DNA from 4 places in the Streptomyces sp. NPDC058637 genome. Region 2 is predicted to be linked to each of the others. Evidence: riboswitches for the same ligand, from Rfam matches in the RefSeq annotation. Region 2 holds a riboswitch; each other region holds the start of a gene.

Region 1 (7,067 bases), on a different contig from region 2:
ACGAGCTGTGGACCGTGGACAGGGATCCGGTGAAACTGCGCGGCCGGGCACGGTACGACCACCTCGTCCGGGTGTGCGCGGAGCTGGGTGTGACGAGCCCCGAGGACCCGTACCCGCGGTGGCGGGGAGCGGACGGGCCTGTGGCCGTGGCCCCGGTGTTCCTGCTGTACGACTACACGTTCAGAGTCCCGGGGACGGCCACCAAGGAGGAGTCCCTGGCGCGGGCGCACGAGGCGGGGGTCGTCTGCACCGATGAATACCTGCTGCACCCGGACCCGTACCCGACCCGCGACGACTGGTGCCGGGCGCGGGTCGCGCTGACCGAGGAGCGGCTGGCCGCGCACGACCCGGAGGTCCCGCTCGTGATCGCGGGCCACTGGCCGCTGGTGCGCGAACCCACGTCGGTCATGTGGTACCCGGAATTCGCCCAGTGGTGCGGCACGGAACTCACCGCCGACTGGCACCGCCGCTTCAATGTCGCGGCCGTCGTCTACGGGCACCTGCACATCCCCCGTACGACCTGGTACGACGGTGTGCGGTTCGAGGAGGTCTCGATCGGCTACCCGCGGGAGTGGCGCAAGCGCGGGCACCCGCGCGGGCTGCTGCGGCAGATCCTCCCGTACGAGGGGGAGGGTGCCCCGGCGGGCCCGGATCCTTCGGGGACGTCCGGCGTCGCGCGCTCCGCATCCGGTTCACCCGGTTCACCTGGGATGCCCGGGTCTCCGACTTCCCCGACTTCCCCGGCTTCCCCGGGGGACGCGGGCGCCGCGTCGTGATCGAACGGCTGCTTCCCGCGTACGTGGCATGCGCGGACACGTACGAGACGGAGGCTCCGGCCGGAACCCTCTATCCGGAGGAGGCGCTGCTGGTCGCCACGAGCGTGGACCGGCGCAGGCACGAGTTCGCGGCCGTACGCGCCTGTGCGAGACGGGCCATGGCGACCCTCGGGCTGCCGCCGCAGCCGGTGCTGCGCGGTCACCGCGGCGTACCGCTGTGGCCTGCGGGGATCGTGGGCAGCATGACGCACTGCGACGGTTACCGTGCCGCGGTGCTGGCCCGGGCGCCCGACGTCCGTGCGCTCGGCATCGACGCCGAGCCGAACGAGCCGCTGCCGCCCGACGTGTGGGAGGCGGTGTCGCTGCCCTCGGAGCGGCGGCGGATCTACCCGGAGGTGCTGCCAGGGGGCTCCCCGGGAGTTCTGCCGGGTCGTACACCCGGGACGGGTAGCGCGATGCCGCACTGGGACCGGCTGCTCTTCAGCGCAAAGGAAAGCGTGTTCAAGACGTGGTTCCCGATCACCCGGATCGAACTCGACTTCGACGAGGCCGACATCACGTTCCACCGGAGCTCCGAGACCGCCACCGAAGGCACGTTCACCGCGGAGCTGCTGCGCCGGGCGCCGGGGATGCCGGTGTCGTACGAGGGGAAGTGGCTGGTCGACAACGGCATCGCGGTCACGGCGATCGCGCTTCCCCACGGCTGAAGCCACCACGATCGGTCGCGCTCCCTGATGGCTGAGGTCACCGCGGTCGCCCGGTCCCTCCGGACGTTGCTCGGCACCATGGGTTTCGGGCCGCTATCGGCCCAGCGGCCGTCCGCACCGCAGGTTCCAGCGGCCGGACCGTCCGCTGAGCTCGGTCAGGGTCAGCGGGGCGACATCGAGCCGCCAGAAGGTCTCCATCGGCAGCCCCAGAGCGTGGACCATCGCGGCGCGCACGACCGCCGGTTCGACGACCGCGAGCCGTCGGCCCGAGCCCCACGCCGGGGAATCCAGCAGCGTGCCCACCCGGGACGTCAGATCCAGCAGCGACTCGCCACCGTGCGGAGCGGCCGACGGGTCGGTCAGCCAGGCCGTCACCGCGTCCGGCTCGGCGGCGCTCACCTCGGAGAGCCGCCGACCGCGCCAGCGCCCCATGTCCCAGTCGCGGAGGGCGGATTCGGGCCGGGCGGCCGCGGCAGGCCCGGCTGTCCCGGTGAGCCCGAGCGCCTCGGCGGTCTGTCGGCAGGGGACGGACGGGCCGTGCGCCCGGTGGTCGGAGACAGGTACCGCACCGGCGGCAGCGGCGGCCGTGGCGCTGCGTGCACCGGCCTCGTCCAAGGGCGCGTCGGCCTCGAAGCGGGCGCCCCGCAGCGCGGAGCTCATGGCCGGTGAGATCAACATCACCCGTACCGTCATCCTCTGTCTCCCCTTCCTGAACAGGAGCCTCCTGCGAGAGCGCCCTATGGGAACACGGCCCGTCCTGCGGGCCGTTGTCGGGGCCGTCGCACCATGGCGGTGGCCGAACCGCAGGCGGTATGGTCGCGGCACCCATGACGAGGGTGCAACGGAAGTCCGGTGAGAATCCGGCACGGTCGCGCCACTGTGTACCCGCATCGCTGCGGGGAGTCAGACCCGGCACCTTCGTCTCAGGCACCACGACAGGGACGCGTGTTCCCACAGGAGGTTCTGCCATGGCACATTCTGCCGCCCCCACGACCGTCGCACCGGTCATCACCCCCATCTCGCTGAAGGCCATCGCACCCTGGGCCGTCTTCTTCGGCATCCTCATGCTCGTCCTGCTGTACTTCGTCGGAGCCGAGCAGGGAGCCACCGCGGTCATCTCAGGCGAGGCCGTGCACGAGTGGGTCCACGACGGCCGTCACCTCCTCGGCTTCCCCTGCCACTGAGACTTCGGGAACCAGAGGGACGTCTCATGAACTCCGTATCGGTCAGAGCTCTGCTCATCCGCGGCATGCTGGCCGGCCTCCTGGCCGGCGCGCTCGCCCTTGCCGTGGCCTACTTCCTCGGTGAGTCGCGGGTGGACGCCGCCATCGCGCTGGAAGAGGCACAGGCGCACTCGCACGCCCACGAGCACGGCGAGGAACTGGTCACGCGCACGATGCAGGCCACCGGCGGTCTCGCCACCGGCGTCCTGGTCTTCGGCGTGGCCGTCGGCGGCATTGCCGCACTCGTCTTCTGCTACGCCCTGGGCCGCATCGGCTCCTTCGGCCCGCGGGCCACGGCAGCATTCATCGCAGGGGGTGCCCTGCTGACGGTGTACGTCGTGCCCTTCCTGAAGTACCCGGCCAACCCCCCGGCCGTGGGGAACCCGGACACCATCGGGCAACGCACCGGGCTGTTCTTCCTGATGGTCGCGCTCAGCGTGCTGCTCGCGGTGGCCGCCGTCATCACGGGCAGGCGGCTCGCACCGCGGTGGGGCAACTGGAACGCCACGATCACCGCGGCCGGAACATACGTCTTTCTCATCGGGCTCGCGTACGCCTTCCTGCCCTCGTTCAACGAAGTCGGCGCGGACTTCCCCGCCAGTCTGCTGTGGGAGTTCCGGCTGGCGACACTCGCGGTCCAGACGACCCTCTGGGTCAGCTTCGGTCTCGTGTTCGGCCACCTCACGGAGCGGCTGCTGGTGCCGCGTCCGAGTACGGGTGGTGAGGTGGCGGCCGACCGTGTCGCTGCCCGCTCGGCGGGTGCCGTGAGCTGACACGCACACCTGCCGACCTCACGATCGAGCCCGCCGGGGAGACATCCGGCGGGCTCCGTCGTTGTGTGGGCGGGTTCGGCACTCCGCAGGACGAGGAAGCCCCGACCACCGCGGCCCCGTTGGTCCCGGGCAGGAGGGCCCGGTCCCGGCCTCTCCGCCCGGGTCCAGACCCTCCGCCCCGTTCCGCTACCGCACCGCGTCCGGTCCGAAGTCGCCCGTCAGGGCGGCGGCCATCCGCAGGTGCGGGGCCGCCTCCGCGGCCCGGCCCTGGCGTTCGAGGGTGCGCCCGAGCATCAGCCGCGCGTAGTCCTCGACGGGGTCGAGCGCCAGCACCTCACGCAGTTCCGCCTCGGCCTTCGTCAGCCGCGCCGAGTGGTAGTAGGCGCGCGCCAGCAGCAGGCGCGGGGCGACCTGCTCCGGCACCTCCTCGACCAGCCCGCCGAGGATGCGTGCCGCAGCCACGTACTCCTTCGCCTCGAAGAACAGCCGCGCCCGGTCCCAGCGGTCGGCGGGCGTACCGAATTCGTAGTAGGTGTCGTCCACTTCTCCTCCTCGGCCGAAAAGCTTGCAGATGCGTCAACACAGTAGAGTAGTTCAACATTCCACTAAAATTTCGGCGTGGGGACCGGTGCTCCGTGTCCGCCCGGGAATAGGTTGAGCACCATGAGCAATCTCGATCGCCAGGCCACACCCTCCGTCTGCGGAGGGCGGGGTTTCGTTGTCGCCGAACCGGTACGTGAACTCCTCACCCCGCGCCGGGTGCAGCTCGGCGAGTCCACGGAGGTCCGCAGGCTGCTGCCCAATCTCGGGCGCCGGATGGTCGGAGCCTGGGCTTTCGTGGATCACTACGGCCCCGACGACATCGCGGAGGAGCCCGGGATGCAGGTGCCCCCACACCCGCACATGGGTCTGCAGACGGTCAGCTGGCTGCACGACGGTGAGGTGCTGCACCGTGACAGCCTGGGCAGCCTCCGGACGATCCGCCCCCGTGAGCTGGGCCTCATGACATCCGGCAGGGCCATCAGTCACTCCGAGGAGAGCCCGAAACCCCACGCCCGGTTTCTGCACGGCGCCCAGCTCTGGGTGGCCCTGCCGGACGCCCACAGGAACGTCGAACCCCACTTCCAGCACCACACCGACCTGCCGACCGTCTCGGCACCGGGCCTCACCGCCACGGTGATCCTCGGCGAACTCGACGGGGCCACGTCACCCGGTTCGGCCTACACCCCGATCGTCGGAGCCGACCTGGCCCTCACGCGCGGTGCCGAGGCCCGGCTGCCCCTCGACCCCGACTTCGAGTACGCCGTGCTCTCGATGTCCGGCGAGGCGGAGGTCGACGGTGTCCCGGTGCTGCCGGGCTCGATGCTCTACCTCGGCTGCGGTCGCACGGAGCTCCCGTTGCGCGCCGCATCCGATGCGGGGCTGATGCTGCTCGGCGGTGAGCCGTTCGAGGAGGAGATCGTCATGTGGTGGAACTTCATCGGGCGGTCCCATGAGGAGATCGAGGCGGCCAGGCTGGACTGGATGGAGGGCCCCCGGTTCGGTGAAGTGAAGGGCTACGACGGCGACCGGCTCTCTGCTCCCGCCCTGCCGCCGGTGGCGCTGAAACCTCGGGGAAGGGTGCGCTGAGCTGCGCCGATGTGGCCCGCGCCAAGCGCGCCCCTTGTCGCGGCAACTCGGCTCCATGCTCATGAGCGGAATCGGTCGAGCGCCTCTCCGGAAGCTTCCGCCGCACGTGCCCGGGATTCCGAGGTGTGGTCGTGCGCGAGCAGCTTCGGTAGACCCGATGCTGACCCGATGCCGACTTTGCTGACGGGGTGTCAGGCGAATTCGCGTCATGGTCTGGCTGGTCTGCTGTCTGTGATGAGCGGACTGGGTACCTGGGGCTGGAGCTTTTCCTGACTCGTGGCAGTTGAGCGAACGAGGGGTACTCGCACATGGCCCACAACGGGCCGGGGCCGGCCCCTGGGTGACCACGCCCATCAGACGGCTTCCCGGCCAGGACCTCACCACAACCCAACAGACAATCAACCGAGCCCTGTCAGCGGCACGAGCACCGGTCGAACGAAGCGTCGCGCGACTCAAGTCCTGGCAGATCCTCCGCCGGGCCCGCTGCAGCCCCAACCGGATGACCGTCATCGCCGCAGCCATCCTCACGCTGGAACGTCAACGCTGATGAATCTCATTGCCGTTCCAGGGTGAGGACGGATTAACAATGACCGTCATCCGGTTGGGAACCGTCTCACGACCAGACAAGTCGACCTTCGGTGAACCGACAGACCGGGGAGCTTCCATCGGCGATCCTCGTCAGCGTCTCCGCCAAGGAGTCGAAATACTGGGCCATCGATTCGTACTCGCCCGTGACCGTGACCTCACCCACGAACCATCTGCCGACGCGGCCGTCCCGCACATCGATGAACTTTCCCATCCAGCCGTCCTGGTCCGACAGGAACGGGATCCACTCGTTACGCCAGAACGGATTGTCCGGCTGGTCCGCGGGGTCGAATCCACCGGGCATGGAGCGGTTCGCGTAGAGCCTCTCCATCGCCCGGATGCCCAGAAAGAAGCTTCCCTCGTCGGGGAACCCGTCGAAGCCGCAACATGCCACTTCGTCGTCGACGTCTTCCTCCGGCAGATCCAGATTGTTCTGCAACAGCCACGTCCGCAGGTCCCCATGCAGGGAGATCCCCATCCGTTCCTCGGCTGCCGCGAGCATCTGCTCCGTAGCGGGCCCTGGCAGATTTGCGTGATCGGCCGGCGCGTGCTCCCGAAGAAGACTGAGCCTTTTCCATCTTGATCAGGTGGCGAGTTCGAGTGCGACGACAGCGCGGACGACGGCGGTGATCCGGGTGGTGCTGCAACGGAGTTTCTGCAGGAGCCGCCAGCATTTGAGGGTGGCCATGGCGCGTTCGCCGAGGCTGCGGATCTTGGCGTGATCGCGGTTGTAACGTCGGCGCCAACCGCGCGGATTCTTGCCCCGGAACGGGACGCGGACAGCAGGACCTGCGCCCTGGTATGCCTTGTCCGCCCAGCACTTGATGTCGTCAGCGGCGAGAGCGGCGGCGATGTCGTGGGTCCGGGCCGCGGTCAGATCGTGCACGGCTCCGGGTAGCGCGTCCGAGGCCCAGATCAGGCGTCCGGCTGGATCGGCGAGGACCTGCACGTTCACCCCGTGGTGCTTCTTCTTCCCCGAGTAGTACGGGCGGTCGGCGGCGATACGGTTGATGGGCAGCACGGTGCCGTCGAGGATCACGTATGCCTTCTTGCGCACCGTCGTCATGGCCTGGGTGAGCGTGGGCGCGAGGGCTGCCAGGAGGTCGACGGCCTCGCGTATGTATCGGTGGGCGGTAGCGATCCCGATGCGGAATCCTGCTGCGAGTCGGGCATAGGTGTCGCCACAACGCAGGTGGGCCAGAACGAGCAGGGCCTGCCGGCCGCAGGTGAGGCGGCGCCACCGGGAGCCGATCCGGCGGCGGTGACCTGCGAGGAGGCCGGAGAGGTGTTGCAGGGTGCGGCTGGACAGATCGATGCCGGACGGGTAGACAAGCACGCTAAAGCTCCTGGCGGACTGGTGATCTTGGTCGTGAA
Region 2 (7,067 bases):
CAGCGGCCCGCGGGCCGATCCGGACCGGGCGTGCCTGGCGGGAGCCGGTCATACGAAGGACTCCCCGGGAGCGTGCGCCTCCAGCGCCGTGCGCACCTGCGCCACGGTCAGCCACTGCCGCGGGGCGAGGACCTTCGCGGTCTGCGGGGCGAAGGCGGGGGAGGAGACGACGACCTGCCGGGTCGGCCCGTCGGCGACGACCTCGCCGTCGGCGAGGATCACCACCCGGTGGGCCAGTTCCGCCGTCAGCTCCACGTCGTGCGTGGCGAGGACGATCGCGTGTCCCTTCGCGGTCAGCCTCCGCAGCACCCCGACGAGCCGGGCCTTCGCCGCGTAGTCGAGGCCGCGCGTCGGTTCGTCCAGGAGGAGCAGCGGGGGGCGGGCGGTGAGGACCAGGGCGAGCGCGAGGGCGAGCCGCTGCCCCTCGGACAGATCGCGCGGGTGGGTGTCGTCCCGCACACCGGGCAGCAGCTCGGAGACCAGGGCCCGGCAGCTGCCCGGGGGCGCGCCCGCGTCGGAGTCGGCGGCGGCGCACTCGGCGGCGACCGTGTCCGCGTACAGCAGGTCGCGCGGCTCCTGGGGTACGAGTCCGACCCGGCGCGCCATGACGCCCGGCGGTGTACGGGACGGGTGCAGACCGCCGACGAGGACCGAGCCCGTGGTGGGTTCGATCATCCCGACGAGCGTGGTCAGCAGGGTCGACTTGCCCGCGCCGTTGCGGCCCATCAGGGCCACGATCTCCCCGGGCGCGACGGACAGCGTCACCCGGCGCAGCGCCTCGACGCGCCCGCGCCGCACCCCGAGGCCCTCGATCCGGGTGATGCCGTCGCCCGGTTCGGGCTCGGGCGCCGGGCGCGGACGGCGGCCGAGCAGCCGGTCGAGGAATCCGGGGGGCACGGCGGCGGGAGCGGGGAGGGGGGTCGGGGCGGCCGGCCGGGACGACCCCTCGGGCGCCGGGAGCGGCACGGACACCAGCCGTTCGCGCAGGCCCACCGCCCGCTTCCGCGCGTCGCGCACCGACAGCGGCAGCGGCTCCCACCCGGCGAGCCGGCCCAGGTCGACGACCGGCGGGCGTACGGGCGAGACGGCCATGACGTCCGCGGGCGCGCCCGTCACCGGGGCGGCGCCCGGCGACGGCAGCAGGACGACCTGGTCGGCGTACTGCACCACGCGCTCCAGCCGGTGTTCGGCCATCAGCACGGTCGTGCCCAGGTCGTGCACCAGCCGCTGGAGCACCGCCAGGACGTCCTCGGCGGCGGCCGGGTCCAGGGCGGACGTCGGCTCGTCCAGGACCAGGACCTTCGGGTGCGGGGTGAGGACCGACCCGATCGCGACCCGCTGCCGCTGGCCGCCGGACAGCGTGGCGATCGGCCGGTCGCGCAGCTCCGCCAGGCCCAGCAGGTCCAGCGTCTCCTCGACCCGCCGCCGCATCACGTCGGGGGCCAGGCCCAGCGACTCCATGCCGTACGCCAGCTCGTCCTCGACGGTGTCGGTGACGAAGTGCGCGAGCGGGTCCTGGCCCACCGTGCCCACCAGATCGGCGAGTTCGCGGGGCTTGTGGGTACGGGTGTCCCGGCCGTCGACCGTGACCCTGCCGGTCAGCACACCGCCGGTGAAGTGCGGTACGAGACCGGAGACGGCACCCAGCAGAGTCGACTTGCCGACCCCGGACGGTCCGACGAGCAGCACCAGCTCACCCTCGGGGACCGTGAGATCGACCCCCGAGAGCGTGGGACGGTCCGCTCCCTCGTACCGCACCGAAACCTGTTCGAACCGGATCACGCCTGCTCCTGGGGGTTCTTGGGGGAAGCCGACGGCGGGACGGGCGCCACGGCGGCGGGCAGCAGCCCGATCAGCACCGCGGCGGCGGGCCACAGCGGCAGTACGGGAGCGGTCAGCGGTACGACACCGGGGTACAGCGCCGCCGGGTCGGCGGCGGCCGCCCAGAACATCGCCCCGGCCACGGCGGCACCCGAGCCCGCGACCAGCCAGGCGCGCGCGCCCCACCGGTCGGGCCGGTAGCGGGTGCGGACCGTGCGCCGGCCGCCCAGTCCGAGACCCGCCAGGGCTGCGGCCAGTCCGGCCAGCAGCAGCGGCAGCCCGTACACCGCGCCCTGCGCGGACAGCAGCGCGTACGTTCCCGCGCACACGCCCAGCAGCCCGCCGAGCGTCAGCGCGTTCGTGGTGCGGCGGACGGAGACCGGGACCCGGGCCGTGCGCCCGTACCCCCGCGCGTCCATCGACGCCGCCACCGCCACCGAACGCTCCAGGGCGCCCTCCAGCACCGGCAGACCGATCTGGAGCACCGCCCCGACCCCGCCGGTCGGCCGGCCGCGCAGCCTGCGGGCGGTCCGCAGCCGCACCACGTCGGCCACCAGATTCGGTGCGAACGTCATCGCGACGACGACGGCCACCCCCACCTCGTACAGCGCTCCCGGCAGTGACTTCAGCAGCCGCGCGGGGTTGGCGAGCGAGTTCGCCGCACCGATACAGATCAGCAGCGTCGCCAGCTTCGCCCCGTCGTACAGGGCGAACACGACCTGCTCGGCCGTGACCCGGCCGCCGATCCTGACGCCCTGCGCCCAGTCGGGCAACGGCAGTTCGGGGAGCGTGAACAGCGTGTGCGTACCCGGCACCGGCGAGCCGAGGAACACGGAGAACACCAGCCGCACACCGACGACGAACAGCCCCAGCCTGATGAACGCCCCGTACGAACGGGCCCACGGCGCGTCCGTACGGCGCGCCGCCACCACATAGCCCGCCACGCCCACCAGCAGCCCGAGCAGCAGCGGATTGGCCGTACGGGACGCGGCCGTGGCCAGACCGAGCGCCCACAGCCACCAGGCCCCGGCCGGCAGCGCGTTGCCGCGGGTCGCCTCGGGAGCGCGCAGGGCATGACGCGGCCGGGCCGCGCCGGCTTCGCGGGTCATCGGCGGCGACGGGCCTGCAGCACCGCGGCGACACCCAGCAGGAGCACCGCACCGACCCCGGCGAGCACACCGGCCGACGGACCGCCGCCATCCGGGCCGTCGGCGGTATCCCCGGCGTCCGCGGCGGTCGCCGGGGACGGGCCGCCGGACTTGGCGGCACCGGAGTCCCCGCCGACCTGCTCACCGCAGCCCGACGCGGGATAGCCCGAGATCGCGCAGAGCATCGCCGCACTGTCGTACCGCAGCGGCTTCGCCACCGAGGCGAGCGCCTCCGCGGTGCTCGCGTCCGGCGCCACCCGCGCACACGCGGTGCGCGGCGCGGGCGGTGTCCCGCCCTGCGGGGCGTCCGCCGCCGTGCCCGCGTCGATGACCAGCGCGATCCGCTTGAGGCCGTCCTTCGCCGGGGTGCCCGCGCAGATCGCCCCGAAGTCCGGGGCGCGGCGCGGCTGCGCCGAGTCCGAGGAGTCCTCGCTCACCGAGAAGCGGAAGCCCTGCACGGCGCCGTCGTCGGGCCGCACCAGGGACGGGCCCTGCGTGGCGTACGTCCAGTTCTTCCCGCCGTCGCCCTCCCAGAACGACCAGTAGCGGTAGCCCGCCGCCCGCGCGCTCCCCGCGGCCGCCACGACCAGCAGGGCGCCGACGAGGAGAAGCAGTGCCGCGGTGCCCGGCGGGCGCCTCACAGCTGCTGGTTCTTCCGGCGTCCGCTGAGCAGGAACCCGATGCCCGCGCCGAAGGCGAGGCCGATGCCGACCAGCCACCAGACGCCGAGCCCGCCGTCGTCGCTGCTGGTGTCCTTCGGCTCCTGCGCGGTCGCGGTCGGCGAGGGCACGGCGGTCGCGGCGGGCGCCGGGCCCGTCGCGTTGAGCTGCTCGACGAGGTCGACGCCCCCGAAGTCACGGGCGTCGGTCCCGGTCGCGTGCGCGGCGAGTACCAGTTGCGCGGTGGCGGCGGGGCCGCCCTCCTTCGCCCAGTCCCGCGCGTTCTTCTCCAGGTAGGTGACCGCTCCGGCCGCCTTGTCCTTGTGACCCGACGCCGCCAGCGCGACGACGGCGTCGGCGGTGTTGCCGAAGTCCGGCTGCGGCTCGGTGTCCTCGGCGCCCGGCATCGGCGGCAGCTCCAGATGACCGGAGCCGGCCAGGGCGCCCGCGAGGTGGAAGGCGCCGTTCTGCGCGGACTGCTCCGGGGTCAGGTCCGTGCCCTCGGCGCAGGAGGGCGCCTTCGCCGCGTTGGAGGTGCCGGCCGCCATGCCCTTGCCCATCGCGCCGAGCACCGCCGCCGCCGTGGCGTCCGCGTTGGCCGTGAGCTTGCCGTTCTTGTCCGGCTGGTAGGCGAACGCCCCGCCGTCCTTCCCCCCGCACGGCAGGGCGAACGACCGCAGCGCCGTGTACGGCGTGCCGCCGCCCGCCTTCGTGACCGCGGCCAGCGGTACGCCCGCCCGGGCCAGTGCCCCGATCACGACGGCGGTGGAGTTGGCGTCGCTCGGGCTGCCCGGGTTGTAGCCCCAGCCGCCGTCCTCGTTCTGGACGGACTTCAGCCAGGTGACGCCCTTGTCCACGACCTCGCGGTGCACGGCCAGCTCGACCATGGCCTGGACCGCCGCCGCGGTCGCGTTGGTGTCCGCCACCGTCTTGTCGTCACAGGGCACGGAGGCGTCGCGGTACGAGGTGAAGGCCCCGTCGGCGCACTGCTGGCCGACGAGCCAGTCCACCGACTGCGTGGCGGGCGTGACGAGCTCGATCTTCTGCGCCAGGAAGGCCACCGACTGGCGCCACACGCCGTCGTACGTGGGGTCCTTCGTCCCGTACAGACCCGGCGGCAGCGCCGCCGACGGAGAGGGGGACGGGCTCGGGGCGGCGACCGCCGCGGGGGCGGCGGCGGCACAGAGCACGGCGGTGATCGCGAGCGCTGCCGCGCGGCGGCGTACGGTCATGGCGGGATGGGCCTCTCCTGCGAGGACCGGGCTCGGGCACACGGATGCACCGGGCTCCGGCCCCGTATACCTCGACGGTGCCGGCCACCGGGGTTCCGGTGGCACGAGCCGGTCACGCTCACACACGGGGCATTCCGGCTGACCGTCCCTGGGGACGGATGACGGCTGCGGGCCAGCGCCGGATTCGCACCGGCTTCCCCCCGTACGGGCATGATGACGACCCGCTCACTCTACCGGGGCGCTCCGCGCCCTCCCCGGGCGCACGGCCCACGGGACCGGCCGCGATCCCGGGGAAAGGGCTTCCCAGCAGGTCAAAGCCCGTGCGAAACTCCGGCGGGGGTCAACGGGCGGGCGCCCGTGGACAGGATCGACCGGGGCGGGAAGCACCAGTGCGTACAAGAGGAACGGCGGCCGTGGCCGCCGCGGTGAGTGCATTCATGACGGTGACCGCGGGCTGCGGTCTCGTCGGCGAGGAGGGGGCCGCGCCGAAACCGTCGCCCGTGCCCACCGTGCCGTTCACCAAGGAGACGGTGACCGGCGAGATAGCCGCCGTCGCCGGGACCGCGGGACTTCCCGCCGGTGACACCTCCACGGCCGGTCTGCCCGCGGGCGACTGGCAGGAGTGCATCGCGCCCTGGATGGGCGACGCACCGGCCGCGGGGGCGGCCGACGCCTTCGAGGCGGCCGTGCGGCAGCTGCGCCAGCAGGACTGGGAGATCGTCTCCAGCCACGCGGAGCAGGACGTCACCTTCCGCACCCTCGCCAAGCGGGGCTGGAAGGTGTACGCCCGGCACTACGCGATGGCCGGCTTCGGCACGGAGCAGATCGTGTCGCTCACCGCGGTCGAGGACGGCTGCGAACTGCCCGAGGAGATCAGGGGCGACTACGAGGACCCGGCCTGACAGCCGGAGTGGGCGATCACGAAGTGGCCCGTCGGTGACTTTCTGAGCGTGTGCGTGACGAACACGTTGTACAGGCCCATGTGCTGCCCGGAGCCGTTCGCGTGGACGTACCCGCCCGGGGTGCGGGCCCGTCCCGCCGCCACGTGCGCGACCTACCGGCCGGAAACTATGGGCCGGGGAGCGCCCCGCCCGTGTGGCGGACGGACATCCGCCGATTCCCGTTGGGTGCGGCGCCCCTCTTGCGCCCGCCGCGGGCCGCGGAGAACGGCGGGGACCGCCCGCCCGCCGCCCGCCCCGCACCATGTACGCCGCCACCATGGCCCCGCCCGAGGGTGTGTGCACCGACCCCGTGTGATGCGGGCGGTGACGTCCTTACGGTGACGCCCATGCAGACTTCCCGGACCCCGGACCACGCACCCCCCACACCGCCCGCAGACCGGTTCCTGGCCGGACGCACCGCCCTGGTCACCGGTGCGGCGAGCGGCATCGGACTGGCCTGTGCCCAGGTGCTCGCCGCCGCGGGCGCCCATGTCCACGTGGTGGACAAGGCCGCGGAGGCGGCGAAGGACCTGGCCGAGCGGATCGGCGGAACGGCCTGGGTGGCCGATCTCTCCGTGGCCGAGGCGGTGGACGCGCTGCCCGCGGACGCGGACATCGTGGTCAACAACGCCGGGCTGCAGCATGTGGCACCGGTGCACGACTTCCCGCCCGAGCGCTTCACACTGATCCACCGGGTGATGGTGGAAGCGCCGTTCCGCATCTTGCGCCGGACGCTCCCCGGCATGTACGAACGCGGCTGGGGGCGTGTCGTCAACATCTCGTCCGTGCACGGGCTGCGCGCAAGCCCCTACAAGTCGGCCTACGTCTCGGCCAAGCACGCACTGGAGGGACTCAGCAAGGTGGTCGCACTCGAAGCGGCGGAGCACGGGGTGACGAGCAACTGCGTCAGCCCCGGCTACGTCCGCACCCCTCTGGTCGAGAACCAGATCGCCGACCAGGCCCGCAGCCACGGCATCTCGGAACAGGACGTGGTCGGCCGGGTGATGCTGGAGCGCAGCGCCGTCAAGCGGCTGATCGAACCCGGTGACGTGGCCGGGGCCGTCCTGTGGCTGTGCGGTCCCGGCACGGGACACATCACCGGAACCTCCCTCGCGATGGACGGCGGCTGGACCGCCAACTGACCCTCCGCCCGCTCCCCGAAGAACGATGGCCGCCCATGTCTGAACCGTCCCCCGCCGCCGCTCCTCTCCTGGCGCGCCTCCTCGACCTGCTGGCCGACGACGCCCCCGCCGAGGCGCTCGGCGC
Region 3 (7,067 bases), on a different contig from region 2:
CCGTTCAGGATGTACTGCATCGTCTCGGTGTTGCCGAGCTCGACGACGTCCGGGAACTTGTCACCACCGAGCGCGGTGTCGAGCTTCTTGGCCTTGTCCGCCCACTGCTGGTACTGGACGTTGACCTTGACCTTCGGGTACTTCTTCTTGAACTGCGCGTTGACGTCCTCGACCAGTTCCGGCCAGGTGCTCTGCGCGTCGACCATGAGCCAGACCGTCAGGCTCTCGGTACGGTCCTTCGGATCCTTCGAAGCGTTGTCGCCACCGTCCCCACCACACGCCGCGATACCGGTCATCATCGCTGCGACGCCTACTGCCGCTATGAGCTTGCGCTTCATGCCACACCCTCCTCAGGGATACCAGCAACCCCCCGCCCACCGCGGAAATGTACGACCAGTACTGCCTGTGGGGCTGGGACCTGGTCTTTAATGGTTTAGACCAGTACCGGGAGCTTGGCCTAGACCTTTAGGGGTGTCAAGGGTGTATAAGAAGTGCACTCGCGTCCGTTATAGGACCGACATCTAAGGGAGGGCGACGACCCGTGACCGGACCGTGCCACCATGTGAGCCGCGACAGAGGGAGGAGCCGGTGACGGCAGCAACGCAGCAGTCGGGAAGGCGGGCCATGGGTACCGACGGGGCCAGCAGTACGGGCGAGACCGGCACGGGTACGGGTGCGGGTACGCGCACGGCACGCGTCCCCAAGTACTACCGGCTCAAGCGCCATCTCCTCGACATGACCGACACCTTGCCACCGGGCACGCCGGTACCGCCCGAGCGGACCCTGGCCGCCGAGTTCGACACCTCGCGCACCACCGTGCGCCAGGCCCTCCAGGAGCTGGTCGTCGAGGGCCGGCTGGAGCGCATCCAGGGCAAGGGCACCTTCGTCGCCAAGCCGAAGGTCTCCCAGGCCCTGCAGCTCACCTCGTACACCGAGGACATGCGCGCCCAGGGGCTGGAGCCGACATCTCAACTGCTGGACATCGGTTACGTCACAGCGGACGACACGCTCGCCGGGCTGCTGGACATCGCGACGGGCGGACGGGTGCTGCGGATCGAGCGGCTGCGGCTCGCCAGCGGTGAACCCATGGCCATCGAGACCACGCACCTGTCGGCCAAGCGCTTTCCCGCGCTGCGTCGTTCGCTCGTGAAGTACACCTCCCTCTACACCGCGCTGGCCGAGGTCTACGACGTCCGCCTCGCGGAGGCCGAGGAGACCATCGAGACCTCGCTGGCCACCCCGCGCGAGGCGGGACTGCTCGGTACGGACGTGGGCCTGCCGATGCTCATGCTGTCCCGGCACTCGATCGACGGACACGGCGAGCCGGTGGAATGGGTGCGCTCGGTGTACCGGGGCGACCGGTACAAGTTCGTGGCCCGCCTGAAACGGCCGACCGACTGACCGTCATTTTCGACCGATCCCCTTGCATTTGCAGGGGGATCAGTCATTTCGGGCGACGCCGGACCGTTGCACGACCGCAATGCGGACGGGGGGTGACGCTGCCCGGAACTCTCGCCTAGATTTCCTGCGCATTACAACAGGTGATCAGCGAGGGGACGGAGTCGCCACATGTCAGAAGATACCGAAGCGAAACCACCGACAGTGACACCGGCGAGGGTGGTCATCGCGCTCTGTCTGATCGCACCGTTCGTGGCGATGCTCTGGGTGAGCTCGTACGCAAAGGTTGAACCGACCTTTATCGGCATCCCGTTCTTCTACTGGTACCAAATGCTCTGGGTGGTCATTTCGACCGTACTCACCATGATCGCGTACAAGCTGTGGCAGCGTGACCAGCGCGCCCGCAAGGGGGGTGCGTCAGCATGAAGGACGGCGTGAACGGCGTGGCACTCGCCGTATTCATCTTCTTCTTCCTGGCCGTCACGGTCATCGGATTCATGGCCGCGCGCTGGCGCAAGGCCGAGAACGAGGCCAGCCTCGACGAATGGGGGCTGGGCGGGCGGTCGTTCGGCACCTGGGTGACCTGGTTCCTGCTGGGCGGGGACCTCTACACGGCGTACACCTTCGTCGCGGTCCCCGCGGCGATCTACGCGGCGGGCGCGGCCGGCTTCTTCGCCGTCCCGTACACGATCCTCGTCTACCCGCTGATCTTCACCTTCCTGCCCCGGCTCTGGTCCGTATCGCACAAGCACGGGTACGTCACCACCTCGGACTTCGTCCGCGGCCGCTTCGGCTCGAAGGGGCTCTCGCTGGCGGTCGCCCTCACGGGCATCCTGGCCACGATGCCGTACATCGCGCTCCAGCTCGTCGGCATCCAGGCCGTACTGGACGTCATGGGCGTCGGCGGCGGCGAGACCACGCACTGGTTCATCAGGGACCTGCCGCTGCTGATCGCGTTCGCCGTACTCGCCGCGTACACGTATTCGTCGGGGCTGCGCGCACCCGCGCTGATCGCGTTCGTCAAGGACGGCCTGATCTATCTGGTCATCGCCGTGGCGATCATCTACATCCCGATCAAACTCGGCGGATTCGACGACATCTTCGCCAAGGCGGGCGAGGCCTTCGCACAGACGAACGAGGCGACGGGCAAGCCGCGCGGGGCTCTCGTACCCGGCGACATGGGCCACTGGGGATATGCCACGCTGGCACTGGGATCGGCGCTGGCGCTCTTCATGTATCCGCACTCGATCACGGCGACGCTCTCCAGCCGCAGCCGTGAGGTGATCCGGCGCAACACCACGATCCTGCCGCTGTATTCACTGATGCTGGGTCTGCTGGCGCTGCTCGGATTCATGGCGATCGCCGCCGGGGTGAAGGTGGACAACGGGCAGTTGGCCATTCCGCAGCTGTTCGAGAACATGTTCCCCGACTGGTTCGCCGGTGTGGCATTCGCCGCCATCGGAATCGGCGCTCTGGTGCCCGCGGCGATTATGTCGATCGCGGCGGCGAACCTCTTCACCCGCAACATCTACAAGGACTTCATCAAACCCGACGCCACCCCCGCACAGGAGACCAAGGTCTCCAAGACGGTCTCCCTCCTGGTCAAGGTCGGGGCGCTCGCCTTCGTCCTGACCATGGACAAGACGGTGGCGATCAACTTCCAGCTCCTCGGCGGGATCTGGATCCTCCAGACGATGCCGGCCCTGGTCGGCGGCCTGTTCACCCGGTGGTTCCACCGCTGGGCCCTGATCGCGGGCTGGGCGGTCGGCATGCTGTACGGCACGGTGGCCGCGTACGGTGTCGCGAGCCCCACCCAGAAGCACTTCGGCGGCTCCTCGAAGGAGATCCCCGGCATCGGGGAGATCGGCTACATCGGTCTCACCGCGTTCGTGCTGAACGTCGTCGTGGTGATCGTGCTGACCTTCGTCCTCAACGCGCTGAAGGCCCCGGCGGGCATCGACGAGACGTCCCCGTCCGACTACACGGCGGACGTGGGCGATCCCGGCGTCCAGAAGAAGCTCCCGCCGGCCACGGTGGGCGCCCCGGGCGGTCACTGACCCCTCGGAGTGATGTGTTCCGTCCCGGTGGGGTCCGCCCCGCCGGGACGGAACCGTGAGCGGGGCACCCCGCCCCGGAAAGAGTGTGCGCCGGGCTCGCCGCCCGGGGCAGACTGACGGTCATGGATGTCTCGATCAGACGGGTCCGCACCGAGGAGCACGAGGCCTTGGGCGAGATGACCGCCCAGGCGTATCTCGGCGACGGACTGCTGGACCTCGGCGCCGACGACCCCTACCTGGAACAGCTGCGTGCCGTCGGGCGGCGGGCCGCGGAGGCTCTGGTGCTGGCCGCGGTGGACGCCGACGGCGAGCTGCTGGGCGGGGTCACCTACGTCGCGCCCGGCAGCCCCTGGGCGGACATCGCGGGCCGGGACGAAGCGGAGTTCCGGATGCTGGCCGTCGCCGCGAAGGCGCGTGGGCGCGGTGCGGGCGAGGCGCTCGTACGGGCCTGCGTCGACCGGGCGCGCGCCACCGAAGGGCTGTCCGGGGTCGTCCTGTCGACCCAGTCGTCCATGGAGGCCGCCCACCGGATCTACCGCCGCCTCGGCTTCGTACGGACCCCGGAGCGGGACTGGAGCCCTGTCCCGGGCTTCACCCTCCTGACGTTCCGCCTGGCCTTCTGACCCGTCGCGACACTACATATGGGGGCTGCCGCAATCGGCGGCCCCCACATGTATGCTCATGCTCGCTGTCGCCGCAGGGGAATCCGGTGCGAATCCGGAACTGTCCCGCAACGGTGTGACCGGTGTGCTTCTGCGCACCCGGAAGTCCGAGGACCTGCCGACAGCGTGTCCGGCTCGACCGAGCCGGATGCCATACGTCCGGGCCTCGCGGAGGGCCGGTGGACGCCGTGCGCCGTGCTGCCCCCACCCGGGCACCGCCCTGCCCGGCATCACCGCTCCCGCCGGCCCCGAGCCGAGCGAGGGATAGCCCCAGTGACCATCGCGCCAGCCGATCCGGTTTCAGCGGTCGATTCAGCCGAGTCCACGCCCGACGGGCCCGGGACCGCACTGCTGCGGACCCTGACCGACCTCACCGTCGATCTGCCCGACACCGACCCCGGGCGGGTCGCCGCCGCCGCGCTGCGAGGCCGCAACGCGCGCTCCGACGAGGCCGAACTGCGCTCGCTGGCCACCGAGGCCGCCGCGGGGCTGATCTCCGAGGACCCCGCCTACTCACGGCTCGCCGCCCGGCTCCTCACCCGCTCGATCGCGGACGAGGCGGCCGGCCAGGGCGCGGTGTCCTTCTCCGCCTCGGTCGCCACCGGTCACCGCGAGGGCCTGATCGCCGACCGCACGGCCGAGTTCGTCACGCTGCACGCGGCGTCCCTCGACGCGCTGGCCGAGCGGGCCCTCGCCGACCGTGCCGACGACCGCTTCGGCTACTTCGGCCTGCGGACGCTGTACAGCCGCTACCTGCTGCGCCACCCGCTCACCCGCCAGGTCATCGAGACCCCGCAGCACTTCATGCTGCGGGTCGCCGCCGGACTCGCCGAGGACACCTCCGCGCACGCCCTGGACGAAGTGGCGGCGCTGTACGGCCTGATGAGCCGTCTCGACTACCTCCCCTCCTCCCCCACGCTCTTCAACTCCGGCACCCGGCACCCGCAGATGTCCTCCTGCTATCTGCTGGACTCCCCGCTGGACGAGCTCGACTCGATCTACGACCGTTACCACCAGGTGGCGCGCCTCTCCAAGCACGCGGGCGGCATCGGCCTCTCGTACTCCCGTATCCGCGCACGCGGTTCGCTGATCCGGGGCACCAACGGGCACTCCAACGGCATCGTGCCGTTCCTGAAGACGCTCGACGCCTCGGTCGCCGCGGTCAACCAGGGTGGCCGCCGCAAGGGCGCCGCCGCCGTCTACCTGGAGACCTGGCACGCGGACATCGAGGAGTTCCTGGAGCTGCGCGACAACACCGGTGAGGACCAGCGGCGTACGCACAACCTCAACCTGGCGCACTGGATCCCGGACGAGTTCATGCGCCGCGTGGACACGGACGGCACCTGGTCGCTGTTCTCCCCGGCCGACGTGCCGGAACTGGTCGACCTGTGGGGCGACGACTTCGACATCGCCTACCGGGCGGCCGAGGCCAAGGGCCTGGCCCGCAAGACCATGCAGGCCCGTGAGCTGTACGGCCGGATGATGCGGACCCTCGCCCAGACCGGCCAGGGCTGGATGACGTTCAAGGACGCCTCCAACCGGACCGCGAACCAGACCGCCGAGCCGGGCCGCGTCGTGCACTCCTCGAACCTGTGCACCGAGATCCTGGAAGTCACCGACGACGGCGAGACGGCCGTCTGCAACCTCGGTTCCGTCAACCTCGGCGCGTTCGTCGCCGGCGGGGAGATGGACTGGGAGCGGCTGGACGCCACCGTCCGTACCGCCGTGACCTTCCTGGACCGCGTGGTCGACATCAACTTCTACCCGACCGAGCAGGCCGGCCGGTCCAACGCCCGCTGGCGCCCGGTGGGCCTGGGCGCGATGGGTCTGCAGGACGTCTTCTTCCAGCTGCGGCTGCCCTTCGACTCGCCGGAGGCCCGCGCACTGTCCACGAGGATCTCCGAGCGGATCATGCTCGCCGCGTACGAGGCCTCCTGCGACCTCGCGGAGAAGTCCGGCCCGTTGCCCGCCTGGTCCGAGACCCGCGCCGCCCGCGGCGTGCTGCACCCCGACCACTACGACACCGAGGTCAACTGGCCGGAGCGCTGGGACGCGCTGCGCGCCCGCGTCGCGAGGACGGGGATGCGCAACTCCCTGCTGCTCGCCATCGCCCCGACCGCGACGATCGCCTCGATCGCCGGTGTGTACGAGTGCATCGAGCCGCAGGTCTCCAACCTCTTCAAGCGCGAGACCCTCAGCGGTGAGTTCCTCCAGGTCAACGCGTACCTGGTGGACGAGCTCAAGGGGCTCGGCGTGTGGGACGCGCGGACCCGTGAGGCGCTCCGCGAGGCCAGCGGCTCCGTGCAGGGCTTCGCCTGGATCCCCGAGGACGTGCGGGCGCTGTACCGCACGGCGTGGGAGATCCCCCAGCGCGGTCTGATCGACATGGCGGCGGCCCGTACGCCCTTCCTCGACCAGAGCCAGTCGCTGAACCTGTTCCTGGAGACGCCGACGATCGGCAAGCTCTCCTCGATGTACGCGTACGCCTGGAAGCAGGGGCTGAAGACGACGTACTACCTGCGCTCGCGGCCGGCGACCCGGATCGCCCGCGCGGCGTCCGGGACGACGGCGGCCGCCGCACCCGTTCCCGTACAGCAGGCTTCGGCGCCCGACGCGGACGCCCTCGCCTGCTCGCTCGAAAACCCCGAGTCCTGCGAGGCCTGCCAGTAATGAGCTCCACCACCAAGAACCTGCTCGACCCGGGCTTCGAGCTGACCCTGCGCCCCATGCGCTACCCGGACTTCTACGAGCGCTACCGGGACGCGATCAAGAACACCTGGACGGTGGAGGAGGTCGACCTCCACTCCGACGTCGCCGATCTCGCCAAGCTCTCCCCCGGCGAGCAGCACATGATCGGCCGGCTCGTGGCCTTCTTCGCCACGGGTGACTCGATCGTCTCCAACAACCTGGTGCTGACGCTCTACAAGCACATCAACTCCCCGGAGGCGCG
Region 4 (7,067 bases), on a different contig from region 2:
CGCGATGGCGACCACCATCTCGACCGGCGCCCTCAAGCCCAAGACAGCGGTGGCCATGTCCGCCGTTCTCAACCTCGTCGGCGCGTTCCTGTCGGTGGAGGTCGCCAAGACGATCTCCGGCGGGATCATCAACGAGAACGGCCTCAGAACCGAGGTCATCTTCGCGGCGCTCGTCGGCGCCATCCTGTGGAATCTCCTGACCTGGCTGGTGGGCCTGCCCTCCAGCTCGTCCCACGCACTCTTCGGCGGGCTCATCGGCGCCGCGGTGATGTCGGCCGGCTGGTCCTCCATCAACGGCGGGACCGTCGTCACCAAGGTCCTGCTGCCCGCGATCGCCGCCCCTCTCGTCGCCGGTCTGGCCGCGCTGCTGGCCACGAAGCTGACGTACCGCCTCAACCGGAAGATCACCGACGAGGCGCAGCTGAAGTCGACCGCCAAGGGCTACCGGGCAGGCCAGATCGCCTCGGCCGGTCTCGTCTCCCTCGCCCACGGCACCAACGACGCGCAGAAGACGATGGGCATCATCACCCTGGCCCTGGTCACCGGCGGCGTCCTCGCCCCCGGCTCCAACCCGCCGGTCTGGGTCATCGCCTCCGCCGGTATCGCCATCGCGATGGGCACCTACCTCGGCGGCTGGCGCATCATCCGCACCATGGGCAGCGGCCTCACCGACCTCAGGCCGCCGCAGGGCTTCGCCGCCCAGACCAGTGCGGCCACCGTCATCCTGGCCTCCTCGCACCTCGGTTTCTCGCTCTCCACCACCCAGTCCTGCTCCGGCGCCGTGATGGGCGCGGGCCTCGGACGCAAGGGCGGCGTGGTCCGCTGGTCCACCGCCACCCGGATGTTCGTCGCCTGGGGCCTGACCCTGCCGGCCGCCGGTCTGATCGGCGCGGGCGCGGAGTTCCTCACGAAGCAGGGCCCGTGGGGCGTCGGCGTCGTCGCGGTGCTCCTCGTGGCGGGCTCCGGAGCCATCTGGACGCTGTCGCGCCGCAAGCCGGTCGACCACACCAACGTCAACGCGACCGACGCCGAGCCCGCGGGTGTCGTCACCACCGCCATCGCGGCCGTCAGCCCGCCGCCCGTCGGCTCCGGCGTCCCGGACCTCAAGACCACCATCCCGGCCCCGGCCCCGACGGCCGGAACCCCGGCCGACCCGGCCCGACCGGCCACGGTGTAAGGACAGATCCGCATGAACATCGACTGGGCAGCTCTCGCTTCCGTCTTCGGCGTCAGCCTCGTGGTCACCGTCGCACTGGTCGGCCTCTTCACCCTCGGCATCATCGGTCTCGCCAAGGCGCCGACGGCGGGGGGCGCCTCCTCCGTGATGACGCGCTCCGGCGCGTACGCCTCCTTCGCGCTGTGCGTGGCGGCCGTGGCGTACGGGATCTATCTGATCGTCGCCTGACCACCGCAGGTGGTCGCACCGGGCCGGACACACACCTGTGTGTCCGGCCCGGTGTGCGTCTGCGCACACTGAAGCCTCGCAGGTCAACGGCAGGTTGACGGGCGTTCGCGGGGCGTGGTGGACTGCCGGAGCCGTTTACGGCGACAGGAGAGGAAGCCGGTGCGAATCCGGCGCGGTCCCGCCACTGTCACCGGGGAGCAGCCCCCTCATGGAGGTCACGGCCCGCCATCGCGGGCCGGAAGGCCGGGGAAGCCGCGGATCCGGAAGCCAGGAGACTCTCGTCGCCGGTCACGTCGAACCAGGGCGCGGACCCTGAGTGAGGACATCTGCCATGCCTGGCTGCCGTGCGTCGGTCCCTGCATCACCCGTTGCGCCACCCGTGACGAAGGTCCTCCGAGGCGCGACGGCCGGCTGAGCCGTGCGAGCCGACCGCATCTTCGCGTACGGCGCCGCCGCCGGTCTGATCGGCGACCTGCTGCTCGGTGATCCCCGGCGGGGCCATCCCGTCGCCGCCTTCGGGCGGGCCGCGGCAGGCGTCGAGAACCGGCTGTGGCGCGACGACCGCGGCCGGGGCGCCCTGCACGCGCTGGTCTGCGCCGGGGGCGCCGCCGGCGCCGCCGCCCTGGCCGCCCGCGCCGTACGGAACCGTCCCGCCGCGGCCGTGGCCCTGACCGCCGCCGCCACCTGGTCCGTCGTCGGCGGTACGTCGCTGGGCCGCGAGGCCCGCGCCATCGGCGGCGCTCTCGCCGCCGGTGACATCGAGCTGGCCCGGGAGCGGCTGCCGCACCTGTGCGGCCGTGACCCGTACTCCCTCGACGGGCGGCAGATCGCCCGCGCGGTGGTGGAGTCCGTCGCCGAGAACACCTCCGACGCCGTCGTGGGGGCCCTGGTGTGGGGTGCGCTGGGCGGGGTGCCCGGCCTGGTCGGGTTCCGGGCCGTCAACACCCTGGACGCCATGGTCGGTCACAGGTCGCCGCGCCACCTGCGCTACGGCTGGGCCTCCGCCCGGCTCGACGACCTCGCCGGCTGGCCCGGCGCGCGCCTCACGGCCGTGCTCGCGGCGGCCTCCGGGGGAAAGCCGCGCGCGGCCGTACGGGCCTGGCGGGCCGACGCCGGGAAGCATCCGAGCCCCAACGCGGGCCCGGTCGAGGCCTCGTTCGCCGGTGCGCTCGGTGTACGGCTCGGCGGGACCCTCGCGTACGGCGGACGGGTCGAGCACCGGCCCGTGCTCAACGGGGAGGCGGGCCGGGACGTGCGGGTCGCGGACATCGAACGCGCGGTGCGGCTGTCGCGCCGCGTGAGTGTGCTGGCCCTCGGCGTGTGTGTGGCCGGGCGGCTGGCCGTGGGACGGAGGGGTCGGGCATGAGCGCAGGACCGGGCGGCGGACTGCTGGTCGCGGGGACCACCTCGGACGCGGGCAAGAGCGTCGTCACGGCGGGGATCTGCCGGTGGCTGGTGCGCCGGGGGGTGAAGGTCGCGCCGTTCAAGGCCCAGAACATGTCGCTGAACTCCTTCGTCACCCGTGAGGGTGCCGAGATCGGCCGCGCCCAGGCGATGCAGGCGCAGGCCGCCCGGGTGGAGCCGACCGCGCTGATGAATCCGGTGCTGCTGAAGCCCGGCGGCGACCGTTCCAGTCAGGTGGTCCTGATGGGGAGGCCGGTCGGTGAGATGAGTGCGCGCGGCTATCACGGGGGGCGCCAGGAAGCCCTGTTCGGGACGGTCGTGGACTGTCTGGAGCAGCTCCGGGGCACGTATGACGCCGTGATCTGCGAGGGGGCCGGCAGTCCGGCCGAGATCAATCTGCGGCGTACGGACATCGTGAACATGGGTGTCGCGCGGGCCGCGCGCTTCCCGGTGCTGGTCGTCGGGGACATCGACCGGGGCGGTGTGTTCGCCTCGTTCTTCGGTACGACGGCGCTGCTGGCCGCCGAGGACCAGGAGCTGGTCGCGGGGTACCTCGTGAACAAGTTCCGGGGTGACGTCTCGCTGCTGGAGCCCGGCCTGGACATGCTGTACGAGCTCACGGGCCGGCGGACGTACGGGGTGCTGCCGTTCGCCCACGGTCTGGGCATCGACGAGGAGGACGGGCTGCGCGTGTCGATGCGCGGCGCCGTCCGGGAGTCGGTCGTCGCCCCGCCGCACGGGGAGGACGTCCTGCGGGTCGCGGTGTGTGCCGTGCCGCTGATGTCGAACTTCACCGATGTGGACGCGCTGGCGGCCGAGCCGGGTGTGGTGGTGCGGTTCGTGGACCGGGCCGAGGAGCTGGCGGACGCGGACCTGGTGATCGTGCCCGGTACGCGCGGCACGGTGAAGGCGCTCGCGTGGCTGCGTGAGCGGGGGCTGGCCGGCGCGCTGGCGCGGCGGGCCGCCGAGGGGCGTCCGGTGCTGGGCATCTGCGGCGGGTTCCAGGTGCTGGGTGAGTCGATCGAGGACGAGGTGGAGTCGCGGGCGGGGCTGGTCGACGGGCTCGGACTGCTGCCGGTGCGGGTCCGTTTCGGCCGGGAGAAGGTGCTGGGCCGGCCGGTCGGCTCGGCGCTCGGGGAGCCCGTGGAGGGGTACGAGATCCATCACGGGGTCGCCGAGGTGCGCGGCGGTGAGCCGTTCCTGGACGGGTGCCGGGTGGGCTCGGTGTGGGGGACGCACTGGCACGGGTCACTGGAGAGCGACGGGTTTAGGCGGCGGTTCCTGGAGGAGGTGGCGCGGGCGGCGGGACGGCGGTTCGTGGCCGCCCCGGACACGAGTTTCGCGGCGTTGCGGGAGGAGCAGCTGGATCGGCTGGGGGATCTGGTCGAGGAGCACGCGGACACGGACGCGTTGTGGCGGTTGATCTCCGAGGGGGCGCCGCGGGGGTTGCCGTTCGTGCCGCCGGGGGCGCCCCGGGGGGCCTCCCGTGATCGGGGCTCCGCCCCGGACCCCGGTCCTCGATCGCCGGAGGGGCTTGTTCTCGTGCCCCGGGCCGCGGAGCGGGAGCCGGGTGGTTCGGAGTTCGTGGAGCGGACGTCCGGTGTGGCTGGAGATGTTGTGCACGTGACAGAGGAGGCACTGTGAGTACCCCGTATCCCTTCACCGCCATCGTCGGACAGGACGATCTACGGCTGGGGCTGTTGCTCAACGCCGTCAGTCCGGCCGTCGGCGGGGTGCTCGTGCGGGGTGAGAAGGGCACCGCCAAGTCCACCGCCGTGCGGGCCCTCGCCGCGCTGATGCCTGAGGTGTCCGTGGTCTCCGGGTGCCGGTTCTCGTGTGACCCGGCCGGGCCCGATCCGGCGTGTCCCGACGGTCCGCACGAGGCCGGTACCGGCGTGTCACGGACGGCGCGGACCGTGGAGCTGCCCGTCGGCGCGTCGGAGGACCGGCTGGTGGGCGCGCTCGACATCGAGCGGGCCCTCTCGGAGGGCGTGAAGGCGTTCGAGCCGGGGCTCCTGGCCGACGCGCACCGCGGGATCCTGTACGTGGACGAGGTCAACCTGCTCCATGACCACCTGGTGGACCTGCTGCTGGACGCCGCGGCCATGGGTGCCTCGTACGTCGAGCGCGAGGGCGTCTCCGTACGGCATGCGGCGCGGTTCCTGCTGGTCGGGACGATGAACCCCGAAGAGGGGGAGCTGCGCCCGCAGTTGCTGGACCGCTTCGGGCTGACCGTCGAGGTGGCGGCTTCCCGCGACACGGATCAGCGGGTCGAGGTCGTGCGGCGGCGGCTCGCGTACGACGACGATCCCGCCGGGTTCGCCGGCCGGTGGGCCGCGGAGGAGGCCGCGTTGCGGGAGCGGATCGCCGCCGCGCGTGTCCTGCTGCCCCGGGTGGTGCTCGGGGACGGTGTGCTGCGGCAGATCGCGGCCACGTGCGCGGCGTTCGAGGTCGACGGGATGCGTGCCGACATCGTCATGGCCCGGACCGCGACCGCGCTGGCCGCGTGGGCGGGGCGTGAGGAGGTCACCGCCGAGGACGTGCGGCGGGCCGCCCTGCTCGCGCTCCCCCACCGGCGCCGCCGCAATCCGTTCGACGCGCCGGGGCTGGACGAGGACAAGCTGGACGACACGCTCAAGGACGCGGCGGGCGACGAGGGCGAGGGCGACGGCGAGCCCGATCCCGATCCCGACGGGCCCGGCGGCGGTGGCGGGGTGCCTCCGCAGGACTCCGGTCCCGACGCCCCGGACCGCAGCGGTGACTCCGGTCCGGGGCAGGGTGGCGAGGCCCCGGAGCAGGGGCGGCCCTCGCCGTCGCACGGCGGGGAGCAGCAGCCCGTACGCGCCTCGGAGCCGTTCCGTACGAAGATGCTCAGCGTGCCCGGTCTCGGCGAGGGTGCGGCCGGGCGACGGTCCCGGGCCCGTACGGAGCACGGGCGGACCACCGGGGCCAGGCGGCCGGAGGGCGCCCTGACGAAGCTGCACCTGGCGGCCACCGTGCAGGCCGCGGCGCCGCACCAGCGGGCGCGCGGGCGGTCCGGGCGGGGGCTCGTCGTACGGCGTGACGATCTGCGGCAGGCGACGCGGGAGGGGCGCGAGGGAAACCTGGTGCTGTTCGTGGTGGACGCCTCGGGGTCGATGGCGGCCCGGCAGCGGATGAGCGCGGTGAAGGGCGCGGTGATGTCGCTGCTGCTGGATGCCTACCAGCGGCGGGACAAGGTGGGGCTGGTGACGTTCCGCGGCAAGGACGCCGAGGTCGTGCTGCCGCCGACGTCGTCGGTGGACGCGGCGGCGGCCCGGCTGGAGTCGTTGCCGACGGGCGGGCGTACACCGCTGGCCGCAGGGCTGCTGAGGGCGCACGACGTGCTGCGCGTGGAGCGGCTGCGTGATCCGTCGCGGCGTCCGCTGCTCGTCGTGGTGACGGACGGCCGGGCGACGGGTGGCCCCGAACCGGTGGCGCTCGCGGCGCGGGCGGGGCGGCTGCACGCCGCCGAGGGCACGGCGTCCGTCGTCGTGGACTGCGAGTCGGGGATCGTGCGCCTCGGGCTCGCCGCACAGCTCGCCCGGGATCTGGGGGGCACCGCGGTCACGCTCGACGAGCTGCGGGCCGATTCGATCGCCGGGCTGGTCAAGGACGTTCAAGCAGCCGGGAGGGCCGCGTAATGCCACAGGGACAGCCTGTATCGGTACCGGACGACGGGCTGACGACACGTCAGCGGCGTAATCGTCCTCTTCTGTTCGTGCACACGGGCATCGGCAAGGGCAAGTCGACGGCCGCCTTCGGGCTCGCGCTGCGGGCCTGGAACCAGGGCTGGCCGATCGGGGTGTTCCAGTTCGTGAAGTCGGCGAAGTGGAAGGTCGGCGAGGAGAACGCGCTGAGGGTGCTCGGGGCGAGCGGTGAGGGCGGCAGCGTCGACTGGCACAAGATGGGCGAGGGCTGGTCCTGGGTCCAGCGGGGCATCCACGGCGACAACTCCGACAACGAGGAGAAGGCCCGGGAGGGCTGGGAGCAGGTCAAGCGCGACCTGGCGGCGCAGACCTACAAGCTGTACGTGCTCGACGAGTTCGCCTACCCCATGCACTGGGGCTGGATAGACACCGACGAGGTCGTCGAGGTGATGCGCGACCGCCCGGGCACGCAGCACGTGGTGATCACCGGGCGGAACGCTCCGGCGAAGCTGATCGAGGCCGCCGACCTGGTGACGGACATGTCGAAGGTCAAGCACCCGATGGACGCGGGCCAGAAGGGCCAGAGGGGC

The links. Region 2 has a riboswitch for cobalamin ahead of ACFWVP_RS00530 (prenyltransferase/squalene oxidase repeat-containing protein). Riboswitches for the same ligand answer to the same signal wherever they lie in the genome.
Region 1: another riboswitch for cobalamin. It lies ahead of ACFWVP_RS02470 (CbtB-domain containing protein); the one in region 2 lies ahead of ACFWVP_RS00530 (prenyltransferase/squalene oxidase repeat-containing protein).
Region 3: another riboswitch for cobalamin. It lies ahead of ACFWVP_RS15060 (ribonucleoside-diphosphate reductase subunit alpha); the one in region 2 lies ahead of ACFWVP_RS00530 (prenyltransferase/squalene oxidase repeat-containing protein).
Region 4: another riboswitch for cobalamin. It lies ahead of ACFWVP_RS30875 (cobalamin biosynthesis protein); the one in region 2 lies ahead of ACFWVP_RS00530 (prenyltransferase/squalene oxidase repeat-containing protein).

The regions. Positions count from the first base shown of each region.
Region 1 covers NZ_JBHXRD010000002.1:74,868-81,934, forward strand. The annotation lists gene ACFWVP_RS02455 (metallophosphoesterase family protein) at 1-776, shown strand, start outside; gene ACFWVP_RS02460 (4'-phosphopantetheinyl transferase) at 773-1,483, shown strand; gene ACFWVP_RS02465 (histidine phosphatase family protein) at 1,577-2,176, opposite strand; cobalamin riboswitch at 2,286-2,415, shown strand; gene ACFWVP_RS02470 (CbtB-domain containing protein) at 2,452-2,667, shown strand; gene ACFWVP_RS02475 (CbtA family protein) at 2,694-3,479, shown strand; gene ACFWVP_RS02480 (tetratricopeptide repeat protein) at 3,666-4,022, opposite strand; gene ACFWVP_RS02485 (pirin family protein) at 4,143-5,108, shown strand; partial or broken gene ACFWVP_RS02490 (transposase family protein) at 5,434-5,655, shown strand; gene ACFWVP_RS02495 (SMI1/KNR4 family protein) at 5,722-6,219, opposite strand; gene ACFWVP_RS02500 (transposase family protein) at 6,277-7,029, opposite strand.
Region 2 covers NZ_JBHXRD010000001.1:115,362-122,428, reverse strand. The annotation lists gene ACFWVP_RS00550 (ECF transporter S component) at 1-52, opposite strand, end outside; gene ACFWVP_RS00545 (ABC transporter ATP-binding protein) at 49-1,782, opposite strand; gene ACFWVP_RS00540 (energy-coupling factor transporter transmembrane component T) at 1,779-2,930, opposite strand; gene ACFWVP_RS00535 (SCO2322 family protein) at 2,927-3,610, opposite strand; gene ACFWVP_RS00530 (prenyltransferase/squalene oxidase repeat-containing protein) at 3,607-4,860, opposite strand; cobalamin riboswitch at 4,967-5,090, opposite strand; gene ACFWVP_RS00525 (hypothetical protein) at 5,298-5,762, shown strand; partial or broken gene ACFWVP_RS00520 (esterase) at 5,744-5,911, opposite strand; gene ACFWVP_RS00515 (3-hydroxybutyrate dehydrogenase) at 6,149-6,943, shown strand; gene ACFWVP_RS00510 (helix-turn-helix domain-containing protein) at 6,979-7,067, shown strand, end outside.
Region 3 covers NZ_JBHXRD010000012.1:169,833-176,899, reverse strand. The annotation lists gene ACFWVP_RS15085 (sugar ABC transporter substrate-binding protein) at 1-338, opposite strand, end outside; gene ACFWVP_RS15080 (GntR family transcriptional regulator) at 625-1,401, shown strand; gene ACFWVP_RS15075 (DUF3311 domain-containing protein) at 1,570-1,824, shown strand; gene mctP (monocarboxylate uptake permease MctP) at 1,821-3,455, shown strand; gene ACFWVP_RS15065 (GNAT family N-acetyltransferase) at 3,578-4,078, shown strand; cobalamin riboswitch at 4,097-4,255, shown strand; gene ACFWVP_RS15060 (ribonucleoside-diphosphate reductase subunit alpha) at 4,391-6,787, shown strand; gene ACFWVP_RS15055 (ribonucleotide-diphosphate reductase subunit beta) at 6,787-7,067, shown strand, end outside.
Region 4 covers NZ_JBHXRD010000042.1:3,728-10,794, reverse strand. The annotation lists gene ACFWVP_RS30885 (anion permease) at 1-1,177, shown strand, start outside; gene ACFWVP_RS30880 (hypothetical protein) at 1,190-1,405, shown strand; cobalamin riboswitch at 1,554-1,683, shown strand; gene ACFWVP_RS30875 (cobalamin biosynthesis protein) at 1,824-2,771, shown strand; gene ACFWVP_RS30870 (cobyric acid synthase) at 2,768-4,453, shown strand; gene ACFWVP_RS30865 (putative cobaltochelatase) at 4,450-6,471, shown strand; gene cobO (cob(I)yrinic acid a,c-diamide adenosyltransferase) at 6,471-7,067, shown strand, end outside.